DNA from 3 places in the Streptomyces sp. NPDC088747 genome. Region 3 is predicted to be linked to each of the others. Evidence: riboswitches for the same ligand, from Rfam matches in the RefSeq annotation. Region 3 holds a riboswitch; each other region holds the start of a gene.

Region 1 (9,907 bases), on a different contig from region 3:
GGCCAGCCAGGCGTCCTGAGGGCGTCCGATCAGCACCAGGACGGGCGGGCAGTCGAAGATCTCGTCCTTGATCTGACGGCAGACACCCATGCCGCCCATCGGCACGGCCTCGCCGTCCAGCACGCAGATGTCGATCCCGCCCTTGTCCAGCTCCGTCAGGACGGCGGCGGGCGTCGCGCACTCGACGAACTCGACCAGGGGGACGTCGACTGCCGGCCTGCGGCCTGTCGCGAGCCGCACCTGCTCCCGGGTGTTGGAGTCGTCGCTGTAGACCAGCACCGTGGCGGTCGGCTGCATTCTTCCTCCGAGACGTCGGTGTCATCGAGACGGGACGGACAGTGTCCGCTGCGCGGATGCTACTCCTCCGGACACCTCGTCAACACCGGTTCGGACAGCCCTTCGATGGGCCATTTGGGCTGGACACACCCCATCAACACTCCGAACGGCACCCCCCGGGGTGAGGGCGGGATAAGCGACCGACATAATGTCGGTCGTGGCGACAGCAACGACAGTAGAAACCGGGCACGCGCACCCGTCGGTCAATCGGCCGAACCTCACCAGCGTCGGAACCATCATCTGGCTGAGTTCCGAGCTGATGTTCTTCGCGGCCCTCTTCGCGATGTACTTCACCCTGCGATCGGTGACCGGGCCGGATCACTGGAAGGAAATGGCCGAGTCGCTGAACATTCCGTTCTCAGCGACGAACACCACGATCCTGGTGCTCTCCTCACTCACCTGCCAGCTCGGCGTGTTCGCCGCCGAGCGCGGTGACGTGAAGAAGCTCCGGATGTGGTTCATCGTCACCTTCATCATGGGTGCGATCTTCATCGGCGGTCAGATCTTCGAGTACACCGAGCTGGTCAAGAAGGACGGGCTCTCGCTCTCCTCCGACCCGTACGGCTCGGTGTTCTACCTGACCACCGGCTTCCACGGCCTGCACGTGACGGGAGGTCTGATCGCCTTCCTGTTCGTCCTCGGCCGCACCTACGCGGCCAGGAAGTTCACCCATGAGCAGGCAACCGCAGCCATCGTCGTGTCCTACTACTGGCACTTCGTCGATGTCGTCTGGATCGGCCTTTTTGCCACGATCTACCTGATCAAGTAATCGGGCCCACCGCCCGAAACATCCAGAAGCACCGACGCAGAAGATCCTGACACCGGGGTAATCCGTGAAAAAGCTCTCCGCACGACGACGCCATCCGCTGGCGGCGGTCGTCGTCCTACTCCTCGCGCTGGCGGCCACCGGGGGGCTGTACGCCGCGTTCGCACCCGCGAGCCAGGCGCAGGCCGACGAAACCGCCCAGTCCCTTGCCATCGACGAGGGCAAGAAGCTCTACGCCGTGGGCTGCGCAAGCTGCCACGGAACCGGCGGTCAGGGCAGCTCCGACGGTCCGAGCCTGGTGGGCGTGGGCGCAGCCGCCGTCGACTTCCAGGTCGGCACCGGTCGCATGCCGGCCCAGCAGCCGGGCGCGCAGATCCCGAAGAAGAAGAACATCTACTCCCAGGCAGAGATCGACCAGCTCGCGGCGTACATCGCCTCGCTGGGCGCCGGTCCCTCCGTGCCGACCGAGAACCAGGTCAGCCCCGAGGGCGCGGACATCGCCAAGGGTGGGGAACTCTTCCGTACCAACTGCGCGCAGTGCCACAACTTCACCGGCAAGGGCGGTGCGCTGTCCGAGGGCAAGTTCGCGCCGGACCTGGAAGGTGTTACTCCGAAGCACATCTACGAGGCCATGCAGACCGGCCCGCAGAACATGCCGTCCTTCCCCGACACGATCATGTCGGAGCAGAACAAGAAGGACGTCATCGCGTACCTCCACGCGGTCAACGGTGACGACACCGTGGAGCCGGGCGGGCTCAGCCTGGGCGGCCTCGGGCCGGTCAGTGAAGGCCTGTTCGCCTGGATCTTCGGACTCGGCGCCCTGATCGCTGTCGCCGTCTGGGTCGCCGCTCGGACCGCAAAGGCCAAGAAGTGATGAGTAGCCAAGACACTCCAGAAGAGAACCTGCCCGCAGAGCGGGCCACCGACGACCACGGACACGGTGCGGTGTCGGTCGCGAACGAGCAGGATCCGTTCGCCGACCCGGGGCTGCCGCCCCACGAGCACCGCGTCCAGGACATCGACGAGCGGGCCGCAAAGCGCTCCGAGCGTGTCGTCGCCTTCCTGTTCACGCTGTCGATGGCCGCGACCGTCGGATTCATCGCCTCGTACGTGGCGATCCCCGAGGACAAGGGCGTCTACATCTTCCCGATCGGACACGTCAGCGCGCTCAACTTCGCGCTGGGTGTGACGCTCGGCGTCGCGCTGTTCTCCATCGGAGCGGGCGCGGTCCACTGGGCCCGCACCCTGATGTCCGACGTGGAGATCGCCGACGAGCGTCACGCGATCGAGGCGCCGCCCGAGGTCAAGGCCAAGGTCATGGCCGACTTCAAGCAGGGTGCCAAGGAGTCCGCGCTCGGCCGCCGCAAGCTGATCCGCAACACGATGTTCGGCGCGCTGGCCCTGGTCCCGCTCTCCGGTGTCGTGCTGCTGCGCGACCTCGGTCCGCTGCCGGGCACGAGCCTTCGCCACACGATGTGGCGCAAGGGTCTGCAGCTCGTCAACATGAACACGAACGAGCCGCTGCGTCCCTCGGACGTCGTCGTCGGCTCGCTCACCTTCGCCAAGCCCGAGGGCCTGGAGGAGCACGACGAGGACTTCCAGGTCCAGATCGCCAAGGCGGCCCTGATGATCGTCCGGCTCCAGCCGGACAACATCAAGGACAAGCGCGAGCTCGAGTGGTCGCACGAGGGCATCGTGGCCTACTCGAAGATCTGCACCCACGTCGGTTGTCCGATCTCCCTGTACGAGCAGCAGACGCACCACGTCCTCTGCCCGTGCCACCAGTCCACCTTCGACCTCGCCGACGGTGCCCGAGTGATCTTCGGCCCGGCGGGTCACGCCCTGCCTCAGCTGCGCATCGGTGTGAACGCTGAGGGCTATCTCGAGGCGCTCGGCGACTTCGACGAGCCCGTCGGTCCTGCTTTCTGGGAGCGCGGATGAGTACTGCTGCGAACACTGCCGACCCGGTCGACGCGAACTCGCGGAAGAAGGCACCCGCGGGCGAGCGGGTCGCCGACTGGGCCGACGGCAGGCTGGGCATCTACGGCCTGGCCAAGACCAACATGCGCAAGATCTTCCCGGACCACTGGTCCTTCATGCTGGGCGAGATCTGCCTCTACAGCTTCATCATCATCATCCTCACGGGTGTGTATCTGACGCTGTTCTTCCACCCGTCGATGAACGAGGTGGAGTACCACGGCAGCTACATCCCGCTGCAGGGCCAGCTGATGTCCGAGGCGTTCAACTCGACCATGCACATCTCCTTCGATGTGCGCGGTGGTCTGCTGATCCGGCAGATCCACCACTGGGCGGCGCTGATCTTCCTCGCCGGCATGTTCGTGCACATGATGCGCGTGTTCTTCACGGGTGCGTTCCGCAAGCCCCGCGAGGTCAACTGGCTCTTCGGGTTCCTGCTGTTCGTCCTGGGCATGTTCACCGGGTTCACCGGCTACTCGCTCCCTGACGACCTGCTCTCCGGCACCGGTGTCCGCTTCATGGAGGGCGCGATCCTGTCCGTGCCGATCGTGGGCACGTACCTCTCGTTCTTCCTCTTCGGCGGCGAGTTCCCGGGCGGCGACTTCGTGGCCCGCTTCTACTCGATCCACGTCCTGCTGCTGCCGGGCATCATGCTCGGCCTGGTGGTCGCCCACCTGATCCTGGTCTTCTACCACAAGCACACGCAGTTCGCGGGCCCCGGAAAGACGAACAAGAACGTCGTCGGAATGCCGCTGCTCCCGGTCTACACCGCGAAGGCCGGCGGCTTCTTCTTCCTGGTCTTCGGTGTCATCACGATCATCGCGGGCATCGCCTCGATCAACCCGATCTGGACGATGGGCCCCTACCGGCCGGACCAGGTGTCTACGGGCGCCCAGCCCGACTGGTACATGGGCTTCTCCGAGGGCCTGATCCGCGTCATGCCGGGCTGGGAGATCAACCTTTGGGGGCACACGCTCGTCCTGGGTGTGTTCGTCCCGCTGATCATCTTCCCGCTGGTCCTGGTCGCGATCGCGGTCTACCCGTTCATCGAGTCCTGGGTCACCGGCGACAAGCGCGAGCACCACATCCTGGACCGCCCGCGCAACGTCCCGACCCGTACGGCCTTCGGTGTCGCGTGGATCACCTGGTACATGGTCCTGCTGATCGGTGGTGGGAACGACCTCTGGGCCACACACTTCCACCTGTCGATCAACACGATCACCTGGTTCGTACGGATCGCGTTCTTCGTCGCTCCGGTGCTCGCGTTCATCGCCACCAAGCGGATCTGCCTCGGCCTCCAGCGCCGGGACCGTGACAAGGTGCTGCACGGCCGCGAGTCGGGCATCATCAAGCGCCTGCCGCACGGTGAGTTCATCGAGATCCACGAGCCGCTCAGCCAGGAGTCGCTGCACACGCTCACCGCGCACGAGCAGTACAAGCCTGCCGAGATCGGTCCGCCGGTCGACGAGAACGGTGTCGAGCGCAAGGTGAAGGGTGCGCAGAAGCTGCGCGCCAAGCTCAGCAAGGGCTACTACGGGGAGGACAACCAGATCCCCAAGCCCACCGTCGAGGAGTACAAGGAGATCACGAGCGGCCACGGCCACCACTGATCACCCGCATGATCCTCGCTGATCGCCACGGCAGGAGCCCCGTCCATTGCATGGACGGGGCTCTTTGCCCTCTCCGGGGCTGGATAGGGTGGACTCCTTCCCACGTGCCGGGGCGAGCCCGCCCGCGCACCTCTCCGAGAACCCAGGAGCGACCATGAGCGCTGTGAACCCCGCCGGCGGCGACACCGCGGCGGACCGTTCCTGGCCCAGGTTGCTGAACGGCCTGCTCGACGGCCGTGACCTGAGCGCGGACGACACCGCCTGGGCGATGAACCTGATGATGCGCGGTGAGGCGACCGACGCCCAGATCGCCGGGTTCGCGGTGGCGCTGCGGGCCAAGGGGGAGACCGTCGAGGAGATCTCCGGGCTCGTACGGATGATGTACGAGCACGCCAACGTCATCGAGGTGCCGGGCCGGACCGTCGACATCGTCGGTACGGGCGGGGACGGGGCCAAGACCGTCAACATCTCCACCATGTCGGCGATCGTCATCGCCGGAACGGGCGCGAAGGTCGTCAAGCACGGCAACCGGGCGGCCTCCTCCGCCTCCGGGGCGTCCGACGTCCTGGAGAAGCTCGGGGTCAATCTGGAGCTGACGACGAAGCGGGTGGCGGAGGTGGCCGAGGAGGCCGGGATCACCTTCTGCTTCGCCGTGAAGTTCCACCCGGCGCTGCGTCATGTGGGCGCCGCGCGCGGGCAGTTGGGCATCCGGACCGTCTTCAACGCGCTCGGTCCGCTGACGAACCCGGCGAGGGTGCGGGCCCAGGCGGTCGGAGTCGCGGACCCGCGCATGGCGCCGATCGTCGCGGGCGTCTTCGCCGAGCGGGGCAACTCCTCGCTGGTCTTCCGCGGCGACGACGGGCTCGACGAGCTGACGATCACCTCCACCTCCCGGGTGTGGGTCGTACGGGACGGAAAGGTCACCGAGGAGTCCTTCGACCCCCGGGACGTCGGCATCGACCTCGTCCCGATCGAGGCACTGCGGGGCGCGGACTCCGTGTACAACGCCGACGTCGCGCGCCGGCTCCTGGACGGCGAGACCGGGCCCGTGCGGGACGCCGTACTGCTGAACTCGGCGGCGGCCCTGGTGGCCCTCACGCCGGGCGAGGGGCCGCTCGCCGGGCAGATCCGTGCCGGGATGGCGAAGGCGGCGGAGGCCATCGACTCGGGGGCGGCCAAGCGGACGCTGGAGCGGTGGGTGGCGGCCACCAACGCGTAGCGCCTCCTGGATGCGGCGGCGGCCTGCGCGCAGGCATTTCGAAGGGCCGGGCCGATGAGGTCCGGTCCCTCGCCGTCTCCCTGTTCCGGGATCCGGACACGGGTTGCGCGGTCGCGATCAGGTCGCGTAGGTTTTTCGGCAGGTCATGAGTGACAGTCATGAGGCCCCGGCCGACTGTCCGGCAACCCTCCGTCCGTGGCGGGGTGCCCCGGGTGAAGACCAGGCCGTAGGCAGCGAGGTCTGCGGCAAGCGCGGACCCCTCGCCCTCTTCTGAGTGGTGTACGGCCCAGGGGTCCTGGTGTTCGAGGGAGCCTTCTGTGAGCAAGCGAATGCGATAGGGCGTAGAGCCCCTATTCCGCGTACCCGTTTTCGCCCTTTCCCGCGTTGAGCCCCGCCCCTGTCGCGGACCGGTCTCGCGCGGTCCCCCCGCGTCTCACAGGAGCTCGCCATGTCTGTCTCCACCGCTGCCGCCGACCAGGCCGTTTGTTCCCCTCTGCCCGTTCTGGGCGGGGATGTCACCGTCCCGCTGGTCACCGGTGGCGAGGTCACCTACGCGGCCCTCGACTACGCCGCCAGCGCCCCGGCCCTCCAGCGCGTCTGGGACGACGTGGCCGCGTACGCCCCGTACTACGGGAGCGTGCACCGTGGCGCCGGGTACCTGTCCCAGCTCTCCACCGACCTCTTCGAGAACTCCCGTGAGACCGTCGCCGGGTTCCTGGACTGCCGGGACGACGACCAGGTCGTGTTCACCCGGTCGACCACCGACTCGCTCAACCTGCTGGCCGCCGCCCTGCCGGCGGACTGCCAGGTCTTCGTCTTCGAGACCGAGCACCACGCCTCGCTGCTGCCCTGGCGGGACGCGCGGGTGACCTACCTCGACGCCCCCCGTACGCCGGACGAGGCCGTCGCGACCCTGGAGCGCGCCCTCACCGAGCGCGACCCCCGCGGGCCGGCCCTCGTCTGCGTGACCGGTGCCTCGAACGTCACCGGTGAGCTGTGGCCGGTGCGTGAGCTGGCCGCCGCGGCCCACGCGCACGGCGCGCGCATCGTTCTCGACGCCGCGCAGCTCGTCCCGCACCAGCCGGTGTCGGTGCGCGACCTCGACGTCGACTGGGTGGCCTTCTCCGGGCACAAGCTGTACGCACCCTTCGGCTCCGGCGTCCTCGCGGGCCGCTCCGACTGGCTGCGCGCGGCCGAGCCGTACCTGGCCGGCGGGGGAGCGAGCCGCAAGGTCAGCCGGCGGGTGGACGGCGGCGTGGACGTGGAGTGGCACGACACCGCCGCCCGGCACGAGGCCGGCTCGCCGAACGTGATCGGCGTCTACTCCATCGCGTCGGCCTGCAAGGCCCTCACCGACGAGGGCTTCGACAGGCTCGTGGCCCGTGAGCGGCACCTGATCGACACGGTCCGCGCGGGCCTCGCCGAGGTCCCGCAGGTCCGGGTCCTCTCCCTCTTCGGTGACGACGCCCCGCGGGTCGGCGTCATCTCCTTCGTCGTCGAGGGCTGGAACAGCTCGCACTTCGCGGCCGCGCTCTCCGCCGAGTACGGCATCGGGGTGCGCGACGGCCTGTTCTGCGCCCACCCGCTGGTGCGCACCCTCCTCGGCAGCGACCCGGAGACCCAGGGGGAGTGCGGCGCCCCCGAGGCGGCGCCCGGCGAGAAGTCCCTCAACGCCATCCGGGTCAGCTTCGGCGCGGGCACCCCGGACGAGCACGTCGAGCGGTTCGTGCGGGCGGTCGGGGAGCTGGTCCGGGACGGCGCGAAGTGGAACTACCGTACGGAGGGCGGGCGTTGCGTCCCCGCCGTGTGACCGCCGGGCCGTGACGGGGGAGACGGCCCGGCCCGCACCGGGAGGCGGCCGTCAGCCGTCCAGGCCGATGGCGAACGCCGCCTCCAGGTCGTGCTGGGAGTACGTGCGGAAGGCCACGTGGGTGTCCGTGCCCTCGACGCCCGGGATCTTGCTGATGCTGCCGGGGATGACGTCCGCCAGATCGTCGTGCGCCTTCACCCGGACCATCGCGATCAGGTCGTACGTGCCGGTGACGGAGAAGACCTCGCTGACGCTTTCGAGGGCGGCGATCGACTCCGCGATCTCGGGGATCCGGTCCACGCTGGTCTTGATGAGAACGATCGCGGTGATCACGGCTGGTTTTCTCCCTCGGGGGCCACTGCTGGGGCTTTCACTGTAGTCGTCCGGCCGAAACGCACCCACGCGTAGGCGAAGCCGAGGGAGAAGCCCACCAGGTGGGCCAGATAGGCGACCCCGGGGCCCGCGGAGACCCGGCTCGCCGCCAGCCACTGGAGAGCCACCCAGAAGGGCAGCACCAGCCAGGCCGGGAACCGCAGCGGCAGGAAGAAGAGGAACGGGAAGAGACTGGTCACCCGGGCCTTGGGGAACAGGTAGAGGAACGCCCCGAGCACCGCGGAGATCGCGCCGGAGGCGCCGACCAGGGTCTGCTCGGACTCCGCGTTGGCGACCGCGTAGCCCACCAGGGCGAGACAGCCGCAGCCCAGATAGAAGAGGGCGAACTCCACATGGCCCATCCGCTCCTCGGTCATCACCCCGAAGACGTAGAAGAAGAGCATGTTGCCCAGCAGGTGGAGCCAGCCGCCGTGGATGAACTGCGCCGTGGCGGGGGTGAGCCACGCGCGCGGGGCCCCGCCGAGGAGCTCCACCGGCACCACACCCCAGCGGCGGAACCAGGCCCGCTGGGCGGCCAGCAGCTCGTCCCCGGTGCCGTACGAGGGATTGAGTCCGGACGCCGGGCCGATGACGAAGACCAGACAGGTCACGACGATCAGCCCGTACGTCACCGGTGCCGATTTGCCGCGCACGGCCCTGCCGACCGTCGTACTCCAGTGCCCGATCATGTTACAGAGCATGGCGTAACCGGACGGATGCGCACAGATCGCCTCGCCGCAGTGGACGGCCGAGCGTCGAGTACCCGCCAGGCCTTAGGGTTACGAGCCATACGCGCCGGGGCGGCCGGCGCGGTGCGGACATCCGAAGAAAGCGACGCCACATGACGGTTCCCCTCCCGACGGCCGAGACCCGCTGGCGCTGCACGCTCTGCGGCAACCTCACGCGTTTCGACGTGACCCGTTCGTCGAAGGTCGTCGAGTACGTGCACCTCGACCTGGCCGGGGAACCCAAGGTCGAGGAGCGCGAGGTGGTCAGTGAGACCATCGAGTCGGTGCGCTGTCGCTGGTGCAACGCGTTGGATCAGGTGGAACTCGTGGACAGGCCGGGTGCCGGCTCCTGAGGGAGCGGGCCCGTACGGATATTGGGGTGACGGATGGTGGAGACCAGCGGGGAGCCGGACGACGGCACCGCCGAGGTGCTCGACCGCCCGCTGCCCGACGGGGTGCGCCGACGGGTCGTGCAGATCGTCTCGGACGGGTTCGGCGGCCTCACCATCGGTGAGCTGCCCACGCAGTTGCGGCAGTTCGCGCGGTTCGCGCCCAACAGACGGGCCAAGTTCGCCGGCAACGCGATGGCGGCCGCGCTGGAGACCGACCCGCTCTTCAGACAGCGCATCGCCGAGAAACTGAGAGAGACGCAGCCGGAACTGACCGGCGCTCTCGACTCGGGCGCGCCGCCCCCGGCCGCGGATCCGCTGGACGTGGCGGCCGCGGCCTACGTGCTGCGGCCCACCGGCTGGGTGAAACTGGTGGCCGCCGCGGGCGAGGAGGCCCTGCGGGCGGACGCCGAGCGCGCCGACGAGGAGAGCCGGGCCGAGCTGGAGCGGCTGCGCCGGGAACTCGCGGAGGCCCGCGGCCAGACGAAGGCGGAGACCGAACGGCTGCGTACGGAGCTGGAGTCGGCCAAAAAAGAGGCCGAATCGCTGCACCGCAAGCTGCGCGGCGCCTTCAGCGACGTCAAGCGCGGCGAGGCGGCCGTGCGCAAGCTCCAGGCCGAGATGGACACCGCGCGGGCGGAGGGCCAGGCCCAGGTGTCCGCCGCCGAGAGCGAGGCCCGGCGCCTCAAGTCGCGGCTGG
Region 2 (9,907 bases), on a different contig from region 3:
ACTCGTGGCCGATGTACGTGCCCTCGGTGACGATGAGGCCCACACCCGCGGCGGCGCGGCGGGCGTAGTACGACACGACATCCTCGCCCGGGATGCCGCCCGGGGAGAACTGGCGGGTCATCGGCGCCATGACGATCCGGTTCGGGACGGTCAGGCCGTTGAGGGCGAGGGGGCGGGACAGGATCTGGGCCGCGCGCGAGGGGGCGAGTGTCACGTGAGTACTCCTGGGGGAGAGTCGGTCGGAAGCCGGTCGGCGCGAGATGCTCGTGCATAGGTACATGTGATGGATATGTGCACGTGCATTGACTCGCTTCAAGAGCGTCAACCGGTCCCCCCGTCATCGCATTCCGACCCCGGGGCAACCGTCATGTGATCCAGGTCACTCCCCGACGTGATCACGGAAACGGAAACGCCCGAGGGCGGCACCCCTTGGGAGAAGGGGTGCCGCCCTCGGTACGAAGGACGGTGATCTACCGGGGGCCGGAGCCCCGAGGTGGATCAGAAGTCCATGTCACCGCCCGGCATGCCGCCCGGAGCGCCGCCCGCGGCGGCCTTCTCCGGCTTGTCGGCGATGACGGCCTCGGTGGTGAGGAACAGCGCGGCGATGGACGCGGCGTTCTGCAGGGCAGAGCGCGTGACCTTCGCCGGGTCGATGATGCCTTCGGCGATCATGTCGACGTACTCACCGGTCGCGGCGTTGAGGCCGTGGCCGACGGGCAGGTTGCGCACCTTCTCGACGATGACGCCACCCTCGAGACCGCCGTTGACGGCGATCTGCTTGAGCGGGGCCTCCAGGGCGAGCCGCACGGCGTTGGCGCCGGTCGCCTCGTCACCCGTGAGCTCCAGCTTCTCGAAGACCGAGGAAGCCTGGATGAGAGCCACGCCACCACCGGCGACGATGCCCTCCTCGACGGCCGCCTTCGCGTTGCGAACGGCGTCCTCGATGCGGTGCTTGCGCTCCTTGAGCTCGACCTCCGTGGCGGCACCGGCCTTGATGACGGCCACGCCGCCGGCCAGCTTCGCCAGACGCTCCTGGAGCTTCTCGCGGTCGTAGTCCGAGTCGGAGTTGTCGATCTCGGCGCGGATCTGGTTGACCCGGCCGGCGACCTGGTCGGCGGAGCCGGAGCCGTCGACGATCGTCGTCTCGTCCTTGGTGATGACGACCTTGCGGGCACGGCCCAGCAGGTCGATACCCGCGTTCTCCAGCTTGAGGCCGACCTCCTCGGAGATGACCTCGCCGCCCGTGAGGATGGCGATGTCGCCGAGCATGGCCTTGCGGCGGTCACCGAAGCCCGGAGCCTTGACGGCGACGGACTTGAAGGTGCCACGGATCTTGTTGACGACCAGCGTCGACAGAGCCTCGCCCTCGACGTCCTCGGCGATGATCAGCAGCGGCTTGCCCGACTGCATGACCTTCTCCAGGAGCGGGAGCAGGTCCTTGACGCTGGCGATCTTCGAGTTGGCGATCAGGATGTACGGGTCGTCCAGGACGGACTCCATACGCTCCATGTCGGTGGCGAAGTACGCCGAGATGTAGCCCTTGTCGAAGCGCATACCCTCGGTGAGTTCCAGCTCCAGACCGAAGGTCTGGGACTCCTCGACGGTGATGACGCCTTCCTTGCCGACCTTGTCCATCGCCTCGGCGATGAGCTCGCCGATCTGGGTGTCGGCGGCGGAGATGGAGGCCGTGGAAGCGATCTGCTCCTTGGTCTCGACATCCTTGGCCTGCTCAAGGAGGGCACCGGAGACGGCCTCGACGGCCTTCTCGATACCACGCTTGAGGGCCATCGGGTTGGCACCGGCGGCTACGTTGCGCAGGCCCTCGCGGACCAGCGCCTGCGCCAGAACGGTCGCGGTGGTCGTACCGTCGCCGGCGACGTCGTCCGTCTTCTTGGCGACTTCCTTGACCAGCTCGGCGCCGATCTTCTCGTACGGGTCCTCGAGCTCGATCTCCTTGGCGATGGAAACACCATCGTTGGTGATCGTGGGGGCGCCCCACTTCTTCTCGAGGACGACGTTGCGGCCCTTGGGGCCAAGGGTGACCTTGACGGCGTCGGCGAGCTGGTTCATCCCGCGCTCGAGACCGCGCCGTGCCTCCTCGTCGAACGCGATGATCTTGGCCATGTGAAGTGGTCCTCCCGGACTGGGGTGGATTGCTCCGGACCGCGCCCGCGCCCGCGACGGACGGCCTGCGTGCCGCGTGGTTCCTTGCCCCACTTGGCCTGCGGGCCTCACTGACCCGGTCCTCGTTGTCACTCTCACCTTCAGAGTGCTAACGCCAATGATTAGCACTCGCCCCTACCGAGTGCAAGCGGCTCCGGAAGATCCGCAGGTGGAGCGGGGGGCGCACACGGGCGCGAGGGGCGGCGGAGGCCGGACAGACCGAAGGGCTCGTGCCCCCTGCCGGGGACACGAGCCCTTCGTCACGTCGAACAGAGCTATCAGTCGGCGCGTGCTTCAGCTGGTCGCCAGCCGGACCATGTCCGCCTGCGGCCCTTTCTGGCCCTGCGAGATCTCGAACTCGACCCGCTGGCCCTCTTCAAGGGTGCGGTAGCCGTCCATCTGAATCGCGCTGTAGTGGACGAATACATCCGCACCACCGTCGACCGCGATGAAGCCGTACCCCTTCTCCGCGTTGAACCATTTGACGGTGCCCTGAGCCATGCCTAACTCCCCTATTACTGGCCCTTGCACAGGACCGCACTTCGCGGGCCCGGGTCAGACCTCACCCCCCAAGGATTGGGGGTGTGCGCCGGAACGCGTCGACCGCGGCTGAATGTATCCGTCCAACTGCCCTCTGCAACAGGTCAATCGGACGAGAATTCTGGGCAAGACCGATCGGGAATATCCGGAGAATTCGCAAAGATTCCGGGCAAGTCGGGCCCCATAAATGCCATAAACGGCTCAAATATACGGGGTACATTGGCTGCTTCTTGTCGGGCGTCACGCGAGGACTCATATGCACCCGGCATGGAACCGACTCGAAAGCGAAGCAGCTTCCCCAACTGTACCGCGCTCAATCATACAGAATTGCCCCCTCCGCTTCTCTCACGGAGGGGGCAATTCGATGAACTCTCGGTAATTACCATTACCGAAGGTAACGGCGATTACTCAGTGTCAGCAGGGGTCAGCCGCCCGCGACGGCCGGGATGATCGAGACGCCCGCGCCGTCCGGCGTCGCCGTCTCCAGGCCCTGCTCGAAGCGGACGTCGTCGTCGTTCACGTACACGTTGACGAAGCGGCGCAGCTTGCCCTGGTCGTCCAGGACGCGCGCGGCGATGCCGGTGTGGTTCTGCTCCAGGTCGGCGATCACCTCGCCGAGGGTGCCGCCCTCGGCGGGCACCTCGGCCTTGCCGCCGGTGTAGGTGCGCAGGATGGTGGGGATGCGGACGTTGACGCTCACGATTGACCTCCGGTCAGGTTTACGGGCCCATGGGCGCGGTGCTGATACGGCATTCCAGCGGAACGCCCCCGCTCAGGACGCGAGGCCGGCCTCGCGGAAGGAGTCCAGGTTCGGGCGGATGGTCGCGGTGAGCCCGGTGTCCGAGGCCACCGCGTCCAGGGTCTTGAGACCGTCGCCGGTGTTGAGGACGACGGTGGTGAGGGTCGGGTCGAGCAGACCGTTCTCGATCAGCTTCTTCGTCACACCCACCGTGACGCCACCCGCCGTCTCGGCGAAGATCCCCTCGGTCCGCGCGAGGAGCTTGATCGCCTCGACGATCTGCTCGTCGTCCACGTCCTCCACAGCACCGCCCGTGCGCCGCGCGATGTCGAGCACGTAGGGCCCGTCGGCCGGGTTGCCGATGGCGAGCGACTTGGCGATGGTGTCGGGCTTCTGGGGCCGTACGACGTCGTGGCCGGCCTTGTAGGCCACGGACACCGGCGAGCAGCCCTCGGCCTGGGCACCGAAGATCTTGTACGGCCTGTCCTCGACGAGGCCGAGCTCGATCAGCTCCTTCAGACCCTTGTCGATCTTCGTGAGCTGGGAGCCGGAGGCGATCGGGACCACCAGCTGGTCGGGCAGCCGCCAGCCGAGCTGCTCGCAGATCTCGTACGCGAGGGTCTTGGAGCCCTCCGCGTAGTACGGCCGCAGGTTGACGTTGACGAAGCCCCAGCCCTCGCCGGCCGGGTCGCCGATCAGCTCGGAGCAGAAACGGTTCACGTCGTCGTAGTTGCCCTCGATGCCGACGAGCTCCCCGCCGTACACCGCGGCCATGACGATCTTGCCCTGCTCCAGGTCGTGCGGGATGAACACACAGGAGCGGAAGCCGGCGCGGGCAGCCGCTGCGCCCACGGCGCCGGCGAGGTTGCCGGTGGAGGAGCAGGAGAGGGTGGTGAAGCCGAAGGCGCGGGCGGCCTCGATGGCCTGGGCTACGACGCGGTCCTTGAAGGAGTGCGTCGGGTTGCCCGAGTCGTCCTTGACGAAGAGCCTGCCCGGGTTGACGCCCAGCTCGCGCGCCAGGTTGTCGGCCTTGACGAGCTTGGTCCAGCCGGGGTTGATGTTCGGCTTCTCCGCGACGTCCGCCGGTACCGGCAGGAGCGGCGCGTAACGCCAGATGTTTGCCGGGCCCGCTTCGATGCGCTTGCGGAGGTCCTCGGTCTCGTAGGAGGAGAAGTCGTACGCGATCTCCAGCGGTCCGAAACACTCCTCGCAGGCGAAGACCGGACCGAGGGGCACTCGGTGGCCGCACTCGCGGCAGGAAAGCGCGGCGGCGGGGCCCAGATCGACGGAGTTCGCGGAATCCGGGGAGGTCACGGTGTTCGTGGTGTTCGCGGTGGTGCTTGCGACAGTCTGCGCAGCCATGGAGGCGAGGCCCTTTCTCCTCATCTTCCTCACGACGCACTTCGCCGTGAGACGGATTTGGCACCTTCCCGAGCCGGGAGCCTCACCACGTCGACGTGACAAGAACCAGCTGGAGGGTTGCCGGGGCTTCAACGGGCCGTATCCCTCTGCCCCTCTGGATGAGCGGTATTCAGTTGTACGCTCAACGACCCCCGACATGCGATGGTCATCAGCGTTGTTCAAGACTGTAACCGAAGGCCTGGATGGTGGAGAGAGCCGTCCGAACCGCGAGATGCCGGAGACACCCCCTGCCGGCGCGGCGACGGGCACAAGCATCCCAATGAACGCAAGGGAGAGCCGCACGTGCTGGAAGACGTCGAGCGCTGGCTGAGCACGCGCTCCTGGTCCGTGAGTGACCGCCCGCTCAAGAAACTCATCGCCGCGAAACGCTCCACCCATTCCACGGTGAGCGTGGTCCTCCCCGCCCTCAACGAGGAGAAGACGGTCGGGGAGATCGTCTCCGTCATCCGCCGCGACCTGATGACCCGGAACGTCCCCCTCGTCGACGAGATCGTCGTCATCGACTCGGGCTCGACGGACCGCACCTCCGAGGTCGCCGCCGCGGCCGGCGCCCGGGTCGTCCACAGGGACGACATACTCCCCCGCATCCCGGCCGTGCCCGGCAAGGGCGAGGTCCTGTGGCGGTCACTCCTCGTGACCAGCGGCGACATCGTCTGTTTCATCGACGCGGACCTCAAGGAGTTCTCCTCGGACTTCGTCACCGGGATCGTGGGGCCGCTCCTCACCGATCCGGGCGTGGATCTGGTCAAGGCGATGTACGACCGCCCGCTGAACCTGCCGGGCGAGCCCTCCTCCGGCAGGACGGCGGCCGGCCAGGGCGGCCGTGTCACCGAACTGATGGCCCGCCCCCTGCTGAACATGCACTGGCCGCAGCTGGCCGGATTCGTCCAGCCGCTCGGCGGCGAGTACGCGGCCCGCCGCTCGCTCCTCGAACAGCTGCCGTTCCCCGTCGGATACGGCGTGGAACTGGGCATGCTCGTCGACGCCCTGCACCTGGTGGGCCTGGACGCGCTCGCCCAGGTCGACGTCGGCGTCCGCAAGCACCGGCACCAGGACGGCCAGGCGCTGGGCCGGATGTCCGCCGCGATCTACCGCACCGCGCAGCTCCGGCTCGCCCGCGGCCACCTCATCCGTCCGGCCCTCACCCAGTTCGAACGGGGCGAGTCGGGCTTCGAGCCGCGCACCTATTCCGTCGATACGGAGGAACGGCCTCCGATGGCGGAGATCTCGGAGTACCAGGCGCGCAGAGCGGCGTGATCCCGGGGGCCGAATACGTCCTCGCGGTACCCCGTCCGTACGTTTGAGCGTTTCCGGGCCGGGCTAGGTTGAGGCGTATGGCTTCCACGGCTTCCACCGCATCTCCGCAGGGTTCCCATCGGATCCTCGTCGCGTCCAACCGCGGCCCCGTCTCCTACGACGTCCACGAGGACGGCTCGCTGCACCCCAGGCGGGGTGGCGGCGGGCTGGTCTCGGGGCTGTCGGCGATCGGCCCGGACGCGGGCGCCCTGTGGGTGTGCTCCGCGCTGGGCGAAGGGGACCGTGAGGCGGTGCGGCGCGGGGTCGGCGAGGACGGCGTACGGATGCTGGACATCGACGCCGACACGCACGCGGACGCCTACAACGGCATCGCGAACTCGGTGCTGTGGTTCGTCCACCACATGCTCTACCAGACGCCGCTGGAGCCGGTCTTCGACGTGGAGTTCCGGCGCCAGTGGGCGTCGTACGAGGCCTACAACCGTGCCTTCGCCGAGGCCCTGGCCGACGAGGCGGCGCAGGGTGCCGTGGTCGTCGTGCAGGACTACCACCTGACGCTGGTCCCCGGCATGCTCCGGGAGCTCCGTCCCGACCTGCGGATCGGCCACTTCTCGCACACCCCGTGGGCGCCGGTCGACTACTTCCGCCTCCTCCCCGACGACATCGCCGAGCAGGTGCTGCGCGGCATGCTCGGCGCCGACCGCCTCGGCTTCCTCACCCACCGCTGGGCGTCCGCGTTCACCGCGTGCGCCGAGGAGGTCGTCGGCGGCCTCGGGGACACCCGCGTCGGCGTGCACGGGCTCGGCGCGGACGGCGACTTCCTGCGCGAGCGTTCGCACGAGGCGGACGTCGCCGAACGGATGGTCACACTGCGTGAGCAGATCGGCGAGGGCCGGAAGGCGATCGTGCGGGTCGACCGCACCGAGCTGTCGAAGAACATCGTGCGCGGCCTGCGGGCCTACCGGCAGCTCCTGGAGGACCAGCCGTCCTGGCGCGAGCGCGTCGTGCACGTCGCCTTCGCCTACCCCTCGCGGCAGGACCTCGCCGTGTACCGCGACTACACCGCCGAGGTGCAGCGGGTCGCCGACGACATCAACTCCGCCTACGGCACGCCCGGCTGGACCCCGGTCGTCCTGCACGTCAAGGACGACTTCGCCCGCTCCCTCGCCGCCTACCGGCTCGCCGACGTCGCCCTCGTCAACCCCATCAGGGACGGCATGAACCTCGTCGCCAAGGAGGTGCCCGTCGTCTCCGACGAGGGATGCGCGCTGGTGCTGTCCCGGGAGGCGGGGGCGTACGAGGAGCTGGGCGACGACGCGATCGTGGTGAACCCGTACGACGTGGTCGGCACCGCGCGGGCACTGCACGAGGCACTGTCCATGGGCACCGGCGAGCGGGCCGAACGCACGAAACGCCTGGCCGCCGCGGCGACGGCACTGCCCCCGGCCCAGTGGTTCCTCGAACAGCTCCGGGAGCTGGAGAACAAGGTCTAGGAGTGGCCCAGGAGTGGCCTAGGAGAGCTCCGCCGCCAGGGCCCTCAGCAGCTGTACGACCCCCGCGGGGCCGTCCACGACCAGGTCGGCCCGCTCCGCCAGTTCCGCCACCTCGGAGCTGCCGCTGCACACCAGCAGGCCCGGAACACCCACGGAGCGGAGTACCTCGACGGCCGCGAAGGCGGGGAGGTCGCCGAGGTCGTCGCCCGCGTACAGGACGGCCTCGGCGCCCGTCTCGCGGACGTGGTCGAGCAGGGCGACGCCCTTGTCCATCCCCGGCGGGCGGAGCTCCAGGACCATGCGGCCCGGCTCGACGATCAGACCGTGCCGGGCCGCCAGCTCCGTCAGCGGCCCCCGCAGCGCCTCGAACGCCGCCTGCGGGTCCGCCGCCCTGCGCGTGTGTACGGCGACCGCCCGGCCCTTCTCCTCGGTCCAGGTTCCCGGCCCCGCGCCGACCGCGGCGAGGATCCCGGGCAGTTCGGCGCGGGCCGCGGCGACCCCGGGGTACGGGGCGGGAGCGCTGACCTCACCGCTGCGCGCGTCCCACCGCTCGGCGCCGTAGTGCCCCAGTACGACCAGGTGCTCCAGGCCCGGCACGTCCGCGAAGCCGCCGTGCTCGACCGCCACGGTGGCCGGGCGGCCGGTGATGACCGCCACCGAGGCGATCCTCGGGGCGAGGGCCGCCAGGGCCGGGACCGCGTCCGGGTGGGCGCGGGCCTGCTCCGGGTCCGCGACGATCGGGGCGAGGGTTCCGTCGAAGTCCAGGCCGATCACCGTCCGGCCCGGGTGGGCGAGGACGGCGTCGAGCCCGGCGCGGCCGGCGGGAGTGACGGGGGTCGGCAGCTTCGCCGCGTGGTCAGCCATGGTGCGACCCTATCCGCGCCCACCGGCAGAACGTTTTCTCGCCCCCTCCGCCCCTTCCCGTCCCGTCCCTGGGGGCTGCGCCCCCAGACCCCCCTGTCGCGCTTCGCGCTCGTCCTCAAACGCCGGACGGGCTGAAGAATTTCAGCCCCTCCGGCGTTTGAGGAGCGGGGGTTCGGGGGCGGAGCCCCCGAGTACGGGACGGGTAGGGGCGGAGGGGGCGAAAAACACCTCAGCGCTCGCCCCGGCGGGCGTCGCGTACACGCCGCAGCCGGTTCACCGTCACCGGATCATGGGCGAGAGCCCGAGGATCATCGAGCAGCGCGTTCAGGAGCTGGTAGTAACGCACGGGCGCCAGCCCGAGCCGCTCCCGTATCGCCCGCTCCTTCGCCCCGGGCCCGGAGAACCCCCGCCCCTCAAGGGCGAGAATCCCCCGCTCCCGCGGACCGAGCCCCTCGACAGGTTCCATGGCCATGGACAGCACGGTAGCCCCCGCCACCGACAGCCCTACGCCGCGTTGTCCGCCGCCCCGGCCTTCGCCTGAAGCGACCCCAGCACCCCGGCGGGACTGCCGTTCACCCCCACGGCCTTGCCGATCTGCTCCTTGATGTCGGCGCTGACACCGGCCCAGGAGGTCTTGTCGACGGGGTACAGCTCGGCGGTGGGGAGTTCGCCGAGGAAGGGGGCGAGATCCTGGTCGTCGCTGTCGGCGGCCATCGCCTCGGACGCGGACGTGGTGACCGGCAGCAGGTCGTACTCACGGGAGAAGGCGAGGACGTTCTCGTCGCTGTAGACGAAGTCGAGGAAGTCACCGACCTGCTCGGCGTGGCCGTTCTGCTTGAACGCCATCATCCAGTCGGCGACACCGAGCGTGGACTTGCTCTGTCCGTCGGCCCCGGGCATCGGCACCATGCCGTACTTCACGCCCTTGGCGGCGGCCGTCTTCATCAGCGTGGGGTGCCCGCTGAGCATCCCGACCTCGCCGCGGGTGAACGCGGCGAACGCGTCCGCCCGGTTGAGCTTCGCGGGCGCGGTCGGCCCGGTGAGCCCCTTGCCGACCAGCTCGTTCTTGAGCCAGGTGAACGTGTCGACGTTCGCCTCGGAGTCGATGGCGTACGTGCCGACGTTGTCGGTGTAGCCACCGCCGCCGCTCAGCATCCACTGCATCGTCTCGGCCTGCGCCTCCTCGGGCCCCAGCGGCAGCGCGTACGGGAACTTCACGCCGGCGTCCTTGAGCACCTCGGCGTCGGCGGCGAGCTGGTCCCAGGTCTTCGGCGGGGTGAGACCGGACTCGGCGAAGAGGGTCTTGTTGTAGAAGAGCAGCCGGGTGGAGGAGGCGAACGGCAGGCCGTACTGCGCCCGCTGCTGCTCCCCCGCGTCGGTGAGCTGGAGGGCGAAGTTGGCCTGCACGGGTATGGAGAGCAGTTCGTCGGCG
Region 3 (9,907 bases):
CCGCCTCTATCCGCCTTCCCAACAGGCCGAGTTGGCGGCGGGCATCCCTCGCGCCGACCACCTCAGGGTGATCGAGTCGCCGTACGGTCATGACGGCTTCCTCATCGAGGTCGAGCAGGTCGCCGGGCTCGTGAGCGAACTTCTCGAGAGCTGAAGTCCCTGGCGGGGCTTGGTGTCGGACCGTCCGGCGGACGGTCCGACAACCCTGTGCGGCGGTGTCACCTGCGCCGCCACTCCTGCGCCAACAGCTCGTAGGAACGCACCCGGTCGGCATGGCCGTGGGTGATGGTGGTGATGAGCAACTCGTCGGCGCCGGTGGCCTCCTGGAGTTGTTCCAGCTGGTCGGCGACGTGCCCCGGGGAGCCGACGAACTGGGTGTCGAGCCGGTCCTGGACCAGCGCGCGGTCGGCGTCGGTCCAGACATGGGCTCGGGCCTGCTCGGGTGTCGGGAACTCGATCGCCCCCTCGGCCGTACGGATGCTGCGGACCCATGTCCCGTAGCCCGTGGCGAGTTCGCGTGCGGTGCTGTCGTCCTCGGCGACGACGACGTCCGCGGAGACACTGACGTAGGGCTTGTCGAGCACCTCGGACGGCTGGAAGGCCGCCCGGTACCCCTCCGCCGCCTCCAGCACCGTCGCTGGGCTGACGTGGTAGTTCGCGGCGAAACGCAGTCCGTTCCGGCCCGCGACGTCGGCGCTCTGTCCGCCGCTGCTGCCCAGGATCCATATCTGTACGTCGGCTCCCTCGCCCGGCACGGCGTGCGCCTCGATGCCGTCCGCGGAGCGGTAGGTGCCGGCCAGCAGCGCGAGGACGTCGTCGATCTGCTCGCCGTAGTCCTGCGACTCGGCGTTCGGCAGTTGGAGCAGCTTCTGGTGGAGCGCGACGCGGGGCGAGCCGAGCAGGTGCTCGAAGGAGAACCGCGGGGGGATCCGCAGCCCGTTCGGGGTCCGGCCGTCGACGACCGGTGTCGCGGTCGTCGACGGGGTGGCCGGTCCTGCCGGCGGACGGCCGCCCGAACGGCCGAGCCCCAGGTCCAGGCGACCCGGGTGCAACGCGTCGACCAGGCCGAACTCCTCCACCGTGGCGAGAGCGGTGCGGTGACCGAGCTGCACGGCCCCGGAACCGAGCCGGATCGTGGAGGTCGCGGAGGCGGTCAGGGCGAGGACGACCGCCGGTGAGGTGCCTGCCACGCCCGGGTTGAGGTGGTGCTCGGCGAACCAGTAGCGGGCGTAGCCGGACCGCTCCGCCCGCTGGGCCAGATCGATGGAGTTGCGCAGTGCCTCGGTCGCGTTCGAGCCGGACGAGATGGGGATGAGGTCGAGGACGCCGAGGGGGATGTCTGACATGGAACGGGGCTCCTCAGCGGTCGGCGGGTGCGGGACGGGACGGGGACGGGGACGACGCCGGACGGGGCCCCGGCTGCGGCTGCTGTTGCGGCTCCCGCTCCGGCGTCGGCACGGACGTGACCGGTGACAAGGCCGGCGGCGCCTCGGCGAACACCGGTCCCCACGCGAACGGCGGTTCGGGAATCTCGCGTCGCAGCACGGGCGCGATGTCGGACTGGAAGAGTTCGAGGGAGGCGCGGTGCTGGGCCCCGGTCAGGCCGCTCGCGTCCGCCTGAAGGTGCTGCACGGTGTGCCCGAACCGCTCGTGGTAGCGGTGCACCTTCTCGATCACCTGCTGAGGACTGCCGATCAGCGCCGAACTGCGCTCCACGAAGTCCTCCAGGGTCGGGAACACCGGCTCCAGGCCCAGCGCCTTCTGGAACGCCAACTGCCCCTCGAAGACGGGCCGGTAGGCGGCGACCGCCTCCTGCGAGGTGCGGGCGGCGTAGTAGCCCGCCGACCCGGCGCCGACCGCGATCCGGGCCGGATCGTGGCCGTAGTGCTCCCACCGCTCCCGGTAGTAACTGATCAACTCGGCATACGGCTCTATCGGGTTGGTGACGTTCGCCGAGAACAGCGGATCACCGTAGCGGGCGGCGAGGTCCACCGACTCCTTGCTCGTCGCGCTGCCGTGCCAGACCCGGACGGGCTGCTGGAACGGCCGGGGCCACACCTCCGCCCCGCTCAGCGCGGGGCGGAAGCGGGTCGCGGCGGTGACCTTGTCCTGCCGCCAGATCTGCCGGAACACCTCGTAGCTCTCGGCGTTGCGCTCCCACTGGTCCTCGGGCGTGACGTGGAACAGCTCCCGCTGGGCGGCTCCGTTGCCCTTGCCGATGATCAACTCAAGTCGTCCGCCGGACAGATGGTCCAGGGTCGCGTAGTCCTCGTACGCGCGCACCGGGTCCAGCAGGCTGAGCGTGGTGACCGCGGTGAACAGGCGGATGCGCGAGGTGAGGGCGGCGAGGTGGCTGAGGACGACGGGCGGCGAGGAGGAGATGAACGGCCGCTCGTGGCGCTCCCCCACGCCGAACCCGTCGAAGCCCAGCTCCTCCGCCAGCAGCGCGTTGTCGATCACTTCGCGAAATCGTGCGTGGGTCGGCTTGCGTACGCCGGTCACCGGGTCCGGCGCGTGCACGATCAGGGTGATCGCGAGGAACCTCACGAGGCGGCTCGCTCGGACGGCGCGTCGGCGTCGGGGTGGGCCAGGCCGAGGTGGTCGCGCAGGGTGGTGCCCTCGTACTCCGTACGGAAGACGCCGCGTTCCTGGAGCAGCGGGACGACGGTGTCGGCGAAGGAGTCGAGGCCGCCCGGGGTGATGTGCGGGACGAGGATGAAGCCGTCGCTCGCGTCCGACTGGACGAAGTCGTCGATGGTCCGGGCGACGGTGGCCGGGGAGCCGACGAACGCCTGCCGGTTGCCGGTCTCGATGACGAGGTCGCGGATCGACCACTTGTTGGCGGCCGCGAGCTCCCGCCATTCCCTGGCCGTGGCCAACGGGTCGCGGTACATGCGCACTTGGGCGCGGCCCCGGGCGATGGTGTGTTCGCCGAGGTCCGGGTCGATGTCGGGGAGCGGTCCTTCCGGGTCGTACGCGGACAGGTCGCGGTTCCAGACGAACTCGAGGTGCTTGATGGCGGTGGCGCCGCTGACCTGCAGTCGGCGCACCTCGCGGGAGATCTCCTCCGCCTCGGCGTCCGTGTCGCCGAGCACGAAGGTGGCGGCGGGCAGGATCAGCAACTGGTCGTGGGTGCGGCCGTGGCGGGCCAGTCGGCCCTTGACGTCCGTGTAGAACGCCTGCCCCTCCTTGAGGGTGCTGTACCGGCTGAAGATCGCGTCCGCGCCGGCGGCGGCGAACTCGCGTCCCTCGTCGGAGTCCCCGGCCTGGAAGACGACCGGGCGGCCCTGCGGGCTGCGCGGCACGTTGAACTGCCCCTGGATGTCGAAGTGCTGCCCCTTGTGCACGAAGGCCCCGGCCTGGGCGTCGCGCAGGAAGGTGCCGCTCCCCCGGTCGGCGATGATCTCGTCGCCGTGCCAGGAGTCGAACAGTTCGTTGGCGGTGGCCAGGAACTCCCTGGCCCTGGAGTACCGCTCCTCCTGCGGGAGGAAGCCGCCCCGGCGGAAGTTCTCGCCGGTGAAGGCGTCCCAGGACGTGACGACGTTCCAGGCGGCGCGCCCGCCGGAGAGGTGGTCGAGGCTCGCGAACTGGCGTGCCACCTCGTAGGGCTCGTTGAACGTGGAGTTGATCGTGCCGGTCAGGCCGAGGTGCTCGGTCACGGCGGCGAGCGCGGTGAGGACGGTGAAGGTGTCGGGCCGTCCGACCACGTCCAAGTCGTAGATCTTGCCGCCCTGTTCGCGCAGTCGGAGGCCTTCGGCGAGGAAGAGGAAGTCGAACTTGGCGCGTTCGGCGGTCCGCGCGAAGTGCGCGAAGGAGCTGAACTCGATGTGGCTGCCGGCTTCGGGGTCGCTCCACACGGTGGTGTTGTTGACGCCCGGGAAGTGTGCCGCGAGGTGGATCTGCTTGAGCGGCTTGTCGGTCGACCTGCTCATGAGTGGGGTCCCTCCGGCTCAGACGTGGGCGGCGTAGCGGTTGGCGGGGCGGGCCAGTCCGAGCAGCCCGCGCAGGGTGTCGGCCTCGTACGAGCGCCGGAAAGCGTCCCGCCGCTGGAGTTCGGGGACCAGGCCCCTGGTGATCGCCGGCAGGTCGTGGCCGGCGACGGCGGGGCGCAGCCGGAAGCCGGTCAGCCCGGCCTCGCGCAACTCCTGGAGCAGGTCCGCCAGTTGGACGGGTGTTCCGGTGAAGACCCGTGCGTCGCTGGTGTACGGGTAGCCCGCGAGGGCGTCGAGGCGCTCCCGGCGGGCCGTCGCGGCGGCGGGGTCGTCGTCGAGGAACACCACCAGGTCCCCGAAGAGGTGCAACGGCTCCTCGGCGCGTCCGGCGGCCGCCTGTTCCGTGCATACGGCGGCGACGACGGCGCGTGCCTGCTCGGCGTCGTGCGGAGTGACGTATCCGAGGTCGGCGCTGCGGCCGAGGAGCCGGAACGGCGCGCCCGTCCCGGACTCGTGGGCGAGTGCGGTGACCAGGGGCTGCCCCTGCGGCGGACGGGGGGTGATCGAGGGGCCCTTGACGCTGAAGTGCCTGCCCTCGAAGTCGATGTAGTGGAGTTTGTCGCGGTCGACGAAGCGGCCGGTGGCGACGTCGCGGATCTCCGCGTCGTCCTCCCAGCTGTCCCACAGCCGGCGCACCGCCTCGACGTAGTCGGCGGTCTCCTCGAAGAGGTCGACGAGCAACTCCCGTAGCGCCGGGGTCTCCAGGTCCTCGATGCGGAGCTTCGGGAACGAACGGCGTCCGAAGTGCGCGGCCTCATTCTGCCGCGCCGAGGCCTGGACGCGCAGGCCTGCCCGGCCGGTGCTCACGTAGTCGAGCGTGGCGATGGCCTTGGAGGTGTGGAAGGGCTCCGTGTGGGTGGTGACAACGGTCGGCACCAGGCCGATGTGGCTGGTCAACGGCGCGACGCGGGCGGCGATGAGGACGGCGTCGAGCCGGCCGCGCACCTGGTCGGTGCGTGCGTCCGGTTCGCTGAGGCGGGCGGACTGGGGGCCGAGTCCGTCCTCGATGGTCACGAAGTCGAGCAGACCGCGCTCGGCCTCGGTGATGAGGTCCGTCCAGTACCCGGCGGTGAACAGCTCGTCGGGGCGGGCCACCGGCTCGCGCCAGGCAGCGGGGTGCCAGCCGGCGCCGTCGAGGGCGACGGCCAGGTGGAGCGGGGCGGAGGAAGGGGAGGAGGACGAGGGCAACGAAGGTGACGAGGACACGAGAAGGGTGCCTTCCTGATCGACCGTACGAGATCGCCGGGCCTCGGTGCGGAGGGTGCGGCGGCTGGGTGACGGGTCAGGGACGACAGAGCGCGCCGGCCACGCGCTGGAGGTCGATGTGCGGCCGGGTGTGGAGATGCACGCGCCGACGCGGGGCGAGGACCATGACATGGAGGCGGAGTGCGTCCCACACGTCGGTCACCTCCACCCTTTCGGCTCGGCGGGCCAGGGGCCGCGCCGGCGTCGCGCTTGCGGAACCACGGGACGGGTGCCGCCTGGTCGTCACCTGGAGCACCCCGCCGCGGAGGAGGGTTGCCGGTCAGCAAGCCAGGGCTTGACGCTGACGCTCATAACCTGCTGTGGACGTTACGGGAGGCCACAGCGGTGCGCAATGCCCGGGGATCATGCCCGTTCTCACACTCGCCGCACACTTCGCCGCGTGCCCTCGACAACGACAACCACTGGGCCGCGCGATCTGTTCCGCGTCGCATATCAGGGCGCTGACACGCCTGTTCCACCTCTCAAGTGGCGGTTGCGACAGACCTGATGACCATCTGGTGAGACTGCGGCGAAGGCCTTCTTGACGGCCTCACGGAGCGCGCCGACACTGTCGGGGACGGTCACGATTGTCAGCGCCCTTCGGGCAGGTTCTCCCTGTCCGTGAGGTCATCGGCCCCGGCTCGCTGGCAGGCAACCCTTCCACCGCGACGGGGTGCCCCGGGTGACGACCGGGTTCCGCCGGTGCGGCGGGACAAGCGTGGTCTCGCGTCTCGCGAGCCCCGAGTGCGGAACCGGTGGGAATGACGAAGAGCGGTTTGACGAGGCGCCTGCACATCGATCTGTTGCGTGTCTCCAGCGCGTACTAGTCCGAGCGATCCGGACCGGTAAGCAGCGCAGTCACTCCGTTCCGCCGCGGTGCCCACAAGGTGGCCGTGGCCTCCTCGCCCCATGGAGAGTCATGTCCGAGACAATGTCGCACGCCTCAAACACCGGCACCTCCTGTACCCCGACCTCGTGCGTTCCCGGCTCGCTGGAGGCGATCCCCCACCCCCGGATCTCCGCCGCGCCGTCCGCCCGCCCGCACCGCTTCCGCAGCCGCATCGGAGTCGGCCTCGCCGGCGGCTTCTACCCGGCGCCGCACCGCTACGAGCTCTACCTGTCGGCGCGCTGTCCCCTCTCGCTGCGTGTCTCGATCACTCTGGGCCTGCTGGGCCTCAGGGACTCGGTCGCCACCACGCTGGTGGCGCTCCCCGCCGACACCCCCACCGCGTTCGCCGCACTGCGCGGGGCGTACGAGGCCACCTGGCACCACTACGACGGCCCGCTGACCGCGCCCGCCCTGTGCGACCGGTGGAGCGGACGCGTCGTCAGCAACCACACGCCGGACATCCTGCGCGACCTCGGCGACCTCCTCACCGACGGGGCCGGATCCCACAACTCCCCGCTCCGCCCGCCGGAACTGGCCGCGGACGTCGACGACCTGCGCGACCTACTGGACCGGGAGCTGACGCCGGGTACGCCATCAGCCGTGCGGTCGGCGGCACTTGACTTGCTGAATCGCCAACTGGCCGCCGGTCCGTACGCGTTGGGCAAGGACCTGACCGCGGCGGATGTGGACCTCTGGGTCGCCCTCGTCCAACTGGAGGCGACGGACGACCTGTCCGCGTACCCGCTCCTCCAGGACTACGTGCGACGCCTCGACGCGCACCCCGCCTTCCACCGGAGTCTGTGAAGCCGCCCTGTCGTCACGTGCGGGATTCCAGGGCGGCCCGGGTGTCGTTGCCGTAGACGCCCGTCTCGTCGCCCCGGATCCCGTACCAGAGCTGGAAACGGGCCACCGCGGCGGTGAGCGTGGGGTCGTAGGTGCCGCTGGTGCCGCCGCTCCGGTACACGTCCGGGATGCCGAGGAGCCGTTCCTGGAGCTCCGTCACCTCGGGGCCGCTGTCACCCTCCCGGAGAGTGCCGGGGCCGTCCGGGTCGGCCGCGCGGGAGGGGTCCTGGGCGACAGGCGCCGTCGCGGACGGGGCGGCGGCCGACGACGGACCGCCGCCGTCCCCACCGTCGCCCGGGAGCAGCATGGCCAGGCCGAATCCGGTCAGCGCTGCCGCCGCCACCGCGACGGCGACCGCGGCCCGGCGCTGCCCTGGGGAGAGGCCCGTGGAGAGTGAGCGCGGCCTGCTCGGTTCACGTCTCGGCTCCGCGGGCTTCGGCCGTGCCGCGGCCTTCGGCCGCTCGCCACCGGCCGTGTAGTCCTCGCCCGACAGGACCGGCGAGAACTCCTCCGTCTCGCTGTCCCACGTCGGCGACAGCTTGATCGACTCATAGCCTTCGCCGGAGTCGGCGTTCTGCTGATCCTCACGGAACTCCCTGAGCAGGTCCGCGAGTGCCTCGGTCCGGCGGCGGCGCTGGACATAGGTGGGTTCGAGCGCCGGGCGGCGCGTAGGCTGCCCGCCTTCGGGCGGTGTCGACACACTGCTCTCCTTCCGTGCGCGCGGTCTCCCGCCATCCCTGTGGAGAGATACGGAGCCATCGGCACGGGAGTTCAGCCGTGGCCCCTCTCTCCGCCCGGCGCTCGGCAGCGGGCACGCGGGGGCCGCGCGCAAGCACATCCCTACACAGTCACGGAGAGTGACTGACATGGAGTGGCGCGGATACCTCGATAGCCGAGCGAAAGCCGTGTTCCGCCCTCATCTGCTCCACCGTGCGTCTCACTAAAGCCCGCGCGACAGTCGTACAACGTGAAGAATGGCTGCGAGGGGGTAGGACCACCTTCGGAGAGCGGAGAGGGTCGCGGTGGCTTCGAGCAAGGAACGGGATGTGGCGGCCCGGCAGCGCTTCGACATGGCTGACGCCGTGCCCCTGCTGCTCGATGCCCGCAGGGCGGTGACCAGCTGGACCGCGGACGCCGAACGGCTGCTCGGTTACACCTCCGGGGAAGTGCTCGGACGGCCCGCCGCCGACCTGCTGATTCCCGAGGACGCGGCGCGGGTCCCGGAGCTGGCCGAGCGGTGCCGCGGCGACGGCGGCTGGGCCGGGCTTCTCTCCGCACTGCACCGCGACGGGCACCCGCTGAGGCTGATGGTGCGGGTCGTTCCCCTGCGGGCGGGCGGCGGCCCGGCGCGCTGGGTGGTGCTCCTGGCCGAGCTGGCGGACGGCCGGGGCTGGGACATGAGCCGGTCGGTGCTGGAGCGGATCACCTCGCGTTCGCCGGTGGGCATAGCGATTCTGGACACGGACCTGCGGTACGTGTGGTCCAACACCGCGCTGGAGCAGTTCGGCGGCGGCCCGCCAACCCGGCGCCTGGGGCGCAGGCTCGCCGATGTGCAGCCGGGTCTCGACGCCGAGCTGATCGAGGCGCAGATGCACCGGGTGCTGGAGACCGGCGAACCGGTGGCCGGGTACGAGCACGTGGGCCGGCTGCGCTCCGCGCCGCACCGCGAGACGTCCCACTCCATGTCGTTCGTCCGTCTGGAGGACGACCAGGGTCACCCGATCGGCGTGTACTACACGGTCGTCGACATCGGCGAGAGCTACCGCGCCCGCCGCCGGCTCGCCCTCCTCGACCGGGCGGGCGAACACATCGGCCGCAGCCTGGACGTCATGCAGACGGCGCAGGAACTGGCCGATGTCGCCGTGCCGGGGCTGGCCGACTTCGTGACGGTGGACCTGCTGGAGTCGGTGCTCAAGGGAGGCGAACCCGCACCCGGTCCGCGCAGTGACGCGGAGACGGTGCGGCTGCGGCGCGCCGGGCAGCGGTCGGTGCAGGGCGGCATCCCGGAAACCGCTGTCGGGATCGGCGATGTCGTGGCCTACGGGGCGGGCTCTCCCCCGATCAGGTGTCTGACCGACGGCGAGTCCTGGCTCGATGAGCGGCTGGACCCGCTCGCCAGGGAGTGGACCACCGGGGCTCCAGGGGGCCGGGCCGTCTCCTTCCTCGACCTCGGGCTGCACAGCGTGATGGTCGTGCCCATCCAGGCCCGCGGCGTGACCCTGGGCATCACCACGTTCTTCCGGCGCAGCCGCCAGGACCCCTTCGACGGGGACGACCTGGGCCTGGCCGAGGAGTTCGTGGGCCGGGCCGCCCTGTGCGTGGACAACGCCCGCCGCTACACCCGCGAGCGCGACGCGGCACTGATCCTCCAGCGCAACCTCCTCCCCCACCGCTTCCCCGACCAGGAAGCGGTGGAGGTCGCCGCCTGCTACCGGCCCGCGGACGAGCTGACCGGTCTCGCCGGCGACTGGTACGACGTGATCCCGCTGTCCGGGGCGCGGGTGGCCCTGGTGGTGGGCGAGGTGGCCGGTCACGGCATCGACGGCGCCGCGGCCATGGGACGGCTGCGGTCGGCCGTGCAGACCCTCGCCGATCTGGACCTGCCGCCGGAGGAGGTGCTGGCCCACCTCGATGACGTGGTCAGCCGTTCCGCCCGGGAGGAGGGCACCGGCGCCGACGACCGCACGAGCGGCATGCAGGCGGTCGGCGCCAGCTGTCTGTACGTCGTGTACGACCCGGTGAATGGGCACTGCGCCATGGCGAGCGCGGGCCATCCCGCACCCGCGATCGTCGCCCCCGACGGCACCGTCACGTTCGCGGACCTCCCGGCCGGTCCCCCTCTTGGCGTGGGCGGCCTGCCCTTCGAGTCCGTCGGCCTCGATCTCGCGGAAGGCAGTGTGCTCGCGCTGCACACCGACGGCCTCATCGCCACACCCCG

Evidence for each region. A riboswitch is a leader RNA that binds a small molecule or an ion and turns the genes downstream of it on or off. The one in region 3 is predicted to bind S-adenosylmethionine.
Region 1: linked by a shared signal. The riboswitch ahead of ACIP79_RS14135 (aminotransferase class V-fold PLP-dependent enzyme) and the one ahead of ACIP79_RS26790 (putative leader peptide) in region 3 are both predicted to bind S-adenosylmethionine.
Region 2: linked by a shared signal. The riboswitch ahead of thrC (threonine synthase) and the one ahead of ACIP79_RS26790 (putative leader peptide) in region 3 are both predicted to bind S-adenosylmethionine.

What each region holds. Positions count from the first base shown of each region.
Region 1 covers NZ_JBIVKZ010000005.1:168,303-178,209, reverse strand. The annotation lists gene ACIP79_RS14165 (hypothetical protein) at 1-297, opposite strand, end outside; gene ACIP79_RS14160 (heme-copper oxidase subunit III) at 485-1,105, shown strand; gene ACIP79_RS14155 (c-type cytochrome) at 1,170-1,976, shown strand; gene ACIP79_RS14150 (Rieske 2Fe-2S domain-containing protein) at 1,976-3,043, shown strand; gene ACIP79_RS14145 (cytochrome bc complex cytochrome b subunit) at 3,040-4,689, shown strand; gene trpD (anthranilate phosphoribosyltransferase) at 4,844-5,908, shown strand; SAM riboswitch class IV at 6,050-6,166, shown strand; gene ACIP79_RS14135 (aminotransferase class V-fold PLP-dependent enzyme) at 6,357-7,718, shown strand; gene ACIP79_RS14130 (Lrp/AsnC family transcriptional regulator) at 7,770-8,051, opposite strand; gene ACIP79_RS14125 (rhomboid family intramembrane serine protease) at 8,048-8,779, opposite strand; gene ACIP79_RS14120 (hypothetical protein) at 8,932-9,171, shown strand; gene ACIP79_RS14115 (NYN domain-containing protein) at 9,205-9,907, shown strand, end outside.
Region 2 covers NZ_JBIVKZ010000018.1:60,300-70,206, forward strand. The annotation lists gene ACIP79_RS33460 (NADH:flavin oxidoreductase) at 1-214, opposite strand, end outside; gene groL (chaperonin GroEL) at 499-2,124, opposite strand; gene ACIP79_RS33470 (cold-shock protein) at 2,458-2,664, opposite strand; gene ACIP79_RS33475 (MoaD/ThiS family protein) at 3,128-3,403, opposite strand; gene thrC (threonine synthase) at 3,476-4,804, opposite strand; SAM riboswitch class I at 4,822-4,969, opposite strand; gene ACIP79_RS33485 (glucosyl-3-phosphoglycerate synthase) at 5,147-6,121, shown strand; gene ACIP79_RS33490 (trehalose-6-phosphate synthase) at 6,199-7,611, shown strand; gene otsB (trehalose-phosphatase) at 7,630-8,475, opposite strand; gene ACIP79_RS33500 (DUF3263 domain-containing protein) at 8,705-8,947, opposite strand; gene ACIP79_RS33505 (extracellular solute-binding protein) at 8,980-9,907, opposite strand, start outside.
Region 3 covers NZ_JBIVKZ010000012.1:161,691-171,597, forward strand. The annotation lists gene ACIP79_RS26760 (homoserine O-acetyltransferase) at 1-154, shown strand, start outside; gene ACIP79_RS26765 (LLM class flavin-dependent oxidoreductase) at 219-1,346, opposite strand; gene ACIP79_RS26770 (LLM class flavin-dependent oxidoreductase) at 1,360-2,547, opposite strand; gene ACIP79_RS26775 (NtaA/DmoA family FMN-dependent monooxygenase) at 2,544-3,932, opposite strand; gene ACIP79_RS26780 (LLM class flavin-dependent oxidoreductase) at 3,951-5,198, opposite strand; gene ACIP79_RS26785 (putative leader peptide) at 5,275-5,364, opposite strand; SAM riboswitch class IV at 5,439-5,553, opposite strand; SAM riboswitch class IV at 5,817-5,962, shown strand; gene ACIP79_RS26790 (putative leader peptide) at 5,999-6,064, shown strand; gene ACIP79_RS26795 (glutathione S-transferase family protein) at 6,157-6,930, shown strand; gene ACIP79_RS26800 (peptidoglycan-binding protein) at 6,944-7,669, opposite strand; gene ACIP79_RS26805 (SpoIIE family protein phosphatase) at 8,040-9,907, shown strand, end outside.